One region of the Pseudonocardia sp. Ae717_Ps2 genome, then DNA from elsewhere that is predicted to be linked to it. Evidence: riboswitches for the same ligand, from Rfam matches in the RefSeq annotation. Region 1 holds a riboswitch; the other holds the start of a gene.
The links. A riboswitch is a leader RNA that binds a small molecule or an ion and turns the genes downstream of it on or off. The one in region 1 is predicted to bind cobalamin.
Positions count from the first base shown of each region.

Region 1 (2,196 bases):
CGATGTACTGCGCGTACATCATGCCCTCGCGGCCGGAGAGCTCCTGGCCGTTCCAGACGGCCTTGCGCAGGTTCTGGGAGGTCAGCTTGATGGCGTGCAGGGCGTTGCCCAGCGACGGCTGGAAGTCCAGCCGCGAGACGTAGGGCTCCGAGGCGTGGGCGAGCACGTCGAACCCGCACTGCGCGGTGTAGTCGATCGGGCAGTCGTAGTAGAGCACCGGGTCGTCGATCGCGAGGGTGGTGACCGACGCGTCGTCGAAGGCGACGTACTTGTGCGGGTTGTCGGGGTCGGTCGTGGTGTCGGTGATGACGTAGGCCCACGAGGTCTCCGAGCCGGTACCGGCCGTGGTGGAGACCGCGATGTGCGGCGGGTTGGCCGGGTTCTCGGACTTGTTGAAGCCCTCGAACTCGTTGACGTTGCGACCGTCGTGGGCGACCGAGACGCGCGCGCCCTTGCAGGCGTCGTGCGAGGAGCCGCCGCCGATGGAGACGAAGGAGTCGCAGTTGTTCTGCTGGTAGAGGCCCACAGCGTCCATGACGTTGTAGTCCTTGGGGTTCGACTCGACCTTGTCGTACAGCACGACCTCGAGGCCGTGGTACTTCATCGACTCGACGATCTTGTGGACGATGTCGGTGCCGCGCAGGCCCGACGTCATCACCAGGGTCTTCTTGAAGCCCAGCTTGAGCGCCTCGGGGCCGATCAGCTCGTGCGACCCCGGGCCCATGAGCGCGCGAGGGAACGGGTGGAACTCCTTGATGGGGAACGGCTTGAGCAGCTCGTCTACCTGCATGTCAGCCCTTTCTGAGGCAGGCGGATGGGGTCGGGGCCGAACGCTAGGACCCCTGTGGCCGCGCGCACAGGGGTGATCGGCATTACCCCTCGGGAGACCGGGCAGGAAACCCCTCCGAACGGAGGGGGGCAGGGTGAGGTCGCCCGTCGATCCGTGTGGAGAGGGCTGAGTACTGCAAACATATTGCAACAGGGAGAGTTCGGCAACAGTTCGCCGGGCTCGTCCTGGGTTAGGGTCGGTCCGCCGACGGTTCGTGTCATCCCGGGAACGGGGCGTCACGAGGCAAGAGGGAACCCGGTGGGAATCCGGGACTGCCCCGCAGCGGTGAACGGGAACGACCGCCGTCAACAGCACTGGGAGTGATCCCGGGAAGCGACGGCCAGTAGGTGTGAGCAGTGCGCCCGTGAGTCCGAAGACCTGCCGCCGGTGCGTGCGCCGTCCGGCGTGCGCGGATCCGTGGCCTCGCGGGAGGGCCGGGCGGACGACCGGGCACCGTCGTGCCCGGCGGTCGCGGGCGCCCCCTGCCGGCGACGGGTCCTCCACCGCACTCGCGAGGAGAGAGGGCCGTGAGCATTCCTTCCAGCAGCACCATCGGCAGCACCGTCCTGGGGTACCCCCGGATCGGGCCGGACCGGGAGCTCAAGCGGGCGACCGAGGCGTACTGGGCCGGGCGGAGCGACGCGTCGGCACTGCACGACGTCGCCGCCGGACTGCGCCGCGACACCTGGACCGGGTTGCGCGACGCCGGGCTCGGCTCGGTGCCGGGCAACACGTTCTCGTTCTACGACCACGTCGGAGACACCGCGCTGGCGGTCGGGGCGGTGCCGGAGCGCTTCGCCGGCATCACCGACCCGCTGGAGCGGCTGTTCGCGATGGCGCGCGGCCGCACCGGTGCCCCGGCCTGCGAGATGACCAAGTGGTTCGACACGAACTACCACTACCTGGTCCCCGAGGTCGGCCCGGCCACCCGGCTCGCGCCGGGCAGCCGCAAGGCCCTCGACGAGTTCCGAGAGGCCCTGCGCATCGGGATCACCACCCGCCCGGTGCTGGTCGGACCGGTGACCTTCCTGCTGCTGTCGAAACCGGCCGACGGCGCACCGGAGGGCTTCCGCCCGCTGGACCTGCTCGGGCCGCTCGTCGAGGTCTACCGCGACCTGCTCGCCGAGCTCGCCGAGGCGGGCGCGGAATGGGTGCAGCTCGACGAGCCCGCCTTCGCCGCCGACCGGACGCCGGAGGAGATCGCGGCGCTGCGCCGGGCCTACGACCGGCTCGCCTCGGCGACCCGGCGGCCGAAGATCCTCGTCGCGTCGTACTTCGGGGAGCTGGGCCCGGCGCTGCCCGCGCTCGCCGCCACGGCCGTCGAGGGGCTGGCGCTCGACCTCGTCGCGGGGGGTGCCGACCTCGAT
Region 1 is NZ_MCIS01000001.1:5,321,980-5,324,175, reverse strand. It holds gene mdo (NDMA-dependent methanol dehydrogenase) at 1-790, opposite strand, end outside; cobalamin riboswitch at 1,021-1,230, shown strand; gene metE (5-methyltetrahydropteroyltriglutamate--homocysteine S-methyltransferase) at 1,357-2,196, shown strand, end outside.

Region 2 (2,196 bases), 1.6 Mb from region 1:
CGGTGGCCGGTACGCCGTCGGGCTCCTGCTCCTGCTCGTCGTCGGGAAGATCCTCGCGTCCAGCCTCACCATCGGCATCGGCGGGTCCGGCGGTGTGTTCGCGCCGTCGCTGTTCGTCGGTGGCACCGCCGGTACCGCCTTCGGCTACGCCGCCGCGGCCCTGTTCCCGGCGCTGGACCTGCACCCCGGCGCGTTCGGTCTGGTCGGCATGGCGGCGGTGTTCGCGGGGGCGGCGCACGCCCCGATCACCGCGGTGCTCATCGTGTTCGAGCTGACCGGCGACTACGCCCTCATCCTGCCGCTGATGGCCGCCGTCGTCCTGGCCACCGGCCTGTCGAACCTGGTGTCGCGGGACAACATCTACACGCTCAAGCTGCTGCGACGCGGGATCGACCTCGCTGCCGACACCCCGACCGACGAGGCGCTGCGCCGGGTCGTCGTCGCCCAGGTGATGCGTCCCGTCGACGGCACCCCGCCCGGCCCGGAGCTGCCCGCGCTGGACCCGGCCGCCCCGGTGCACGACGTCCTCGGGGTGCTCGCCGCGCACCGGGGAGCCGCGCTGCCCGTGCGGGAGCCGGACGGGCCGCTGCTCGGGACGCTCGCCGAACACGACCTGCTCGACCATCTGCGGGGGGTGTCGGGGCGGGGGACGGTTGACCACTGACCCGGTCGCGTGATGGGCTCCCCGACGACGACGGAACAGGAAGCCGGTGCGAATCCGGCGCGGTCCCGCCACTGTCACCGGGGAGTGCCCTCCCCACACCGGTGCCACCGCCCGCGAGGGTGGGAAGGCCGGGGAGGGCGCGGGGATCCGGGAGCCAGGACACTGCCCGTCGTCGCGGATTCCCACTGGTGAGGGCGCGGACCCTCGAGGAGGACATGCGATGAGCCACGACCTGGTGGTGCTCGGTACCGACCCGTCCGGCGACGGCGCACCCCGCCCGGGTGCCCACGTCGCCGACCTGCTGGCCGACGCCGAGACCGTCTTCGCCTTCCCCCAGGCCGAGTCGACGGCCCTGTTCTACGCCGAGGCGTGGCGGGTCGAGCCGGTCACCCCGCGTGACGCCGTCGCCCGGATCGGGGCCTGGGCCGCCGCCGGACCCGCCGGCGGCGCGGTGCTGCTGGTCGGGGGCGACCCCGCGGCCGACGCCGCGCTCGGTGCGGTCCTCGACGGGTTGGCGCGCACCGTCCCGGCGCTGCGGGCCCGGGTCGCCGAGGGCAGCCGCGTCGCGCCGCCGCACCGCAGCCCGCTGATCGGCTGAGACCGCCGGCGGGCGGCGCGCTCAGGCCCGCCAGCTGCCCAGCGGGTCGGCCCGGGTGAGGTCGGGGTCGGCGGCGTCGAGCGTGCGGGTGCGGCCGGGCCCGGTGTAGGCGGTCTCGAAGCGCACGGTGACCCGCCCGTGCCCGGCGCCCTGGACCCAGCCGTGGCCGTGCTCGGGGTGGGCGACGTCGTCGCCGGCGCGCCAGGGCCGGTCCGGGTCGGGTTCGCGGTCGGGGCGGCCCGGGCGGACGGGGCCGGGCACGTCGCCGGCACCCGTGGTCGCGTCGGCCCCCGCGGTACCGCCGGTCCCCGCAGGACTGTCGGCCCCCGCGGCCGCGCCCGTCCCCGTCCTCGCGTCGGTGTCTGGAGGTGCGTCGGTGTCCGGTGGTGCGTCGAGCACGGCCACCCCCGCCGCGCCGGCCCGGGCGTCGGCCGCGGGCGGGGGGTCCAGGGCCGAGGCCGTCGTCCACCCGTTCTCCGAGGGCACCGCGTCGAACAGGGCCAGCGGCGGCTCGTCGCCGAAGCCGGACACCGACACGCCCAGCAGCCGCACCCCGCCCTCGCCGACCGCGCCCTCGGCCAGCCGGCGCGCCACCGCGACCAGGGTCGCCAGGTCCCGGGTGCCGAACGGGGTCGTCTCCGACCGGGTGTGGGTGGTGAAGTCCCCGGTCCGCGCCTTCACGGTGACGGTGCGGGCGGTCCGACCGTCGGCGACCAGCCGTCGGTGCACGGCGACGCAGATCGACTCCACCGCGGTGTGCACCGCGCTCATCGCGGTCAGGTCGGCGTCGAAGGTCGTCTCCGCGCTGATCTGCTTGGCCGCGCCGCGCGGGGCGACCGGACGGTCGTCGATGCCGCGGGCGAGACGGTGCAGCTCGGACCCGATCGCACTACCCAGCACCCCGGCGACCTCGCGGGCGTCCATCGCGGCGAGC
Region 2 is NZ_MCIS01000001.1:3,742,630-3,744,825, reverse strand. It holds gene Ae717Ps2_RS17110 (chloride channel protein) at 1-664, shown strand, start outside; cobalamin riboswitch at 661-850, shown strand; gene Ae717Ps2_RS17105 (hypothetical protein) at 885-1,262, shown strand; gene Ae717Ps2_RS17100 (DNA polymerase IV) at 1,284-2,196, opposite strand, start outside.
Region 2: it holds a riboswitch for cobalamin, as region 1 does, so the genes downstream of both, Ae717Ps2_RS17105 (hypothetical protein) here and metE (5-methyltetrahydropteroyltriglutamate--homocysteine S-methyltransferase) in region 1, are expected to answer to the same signal.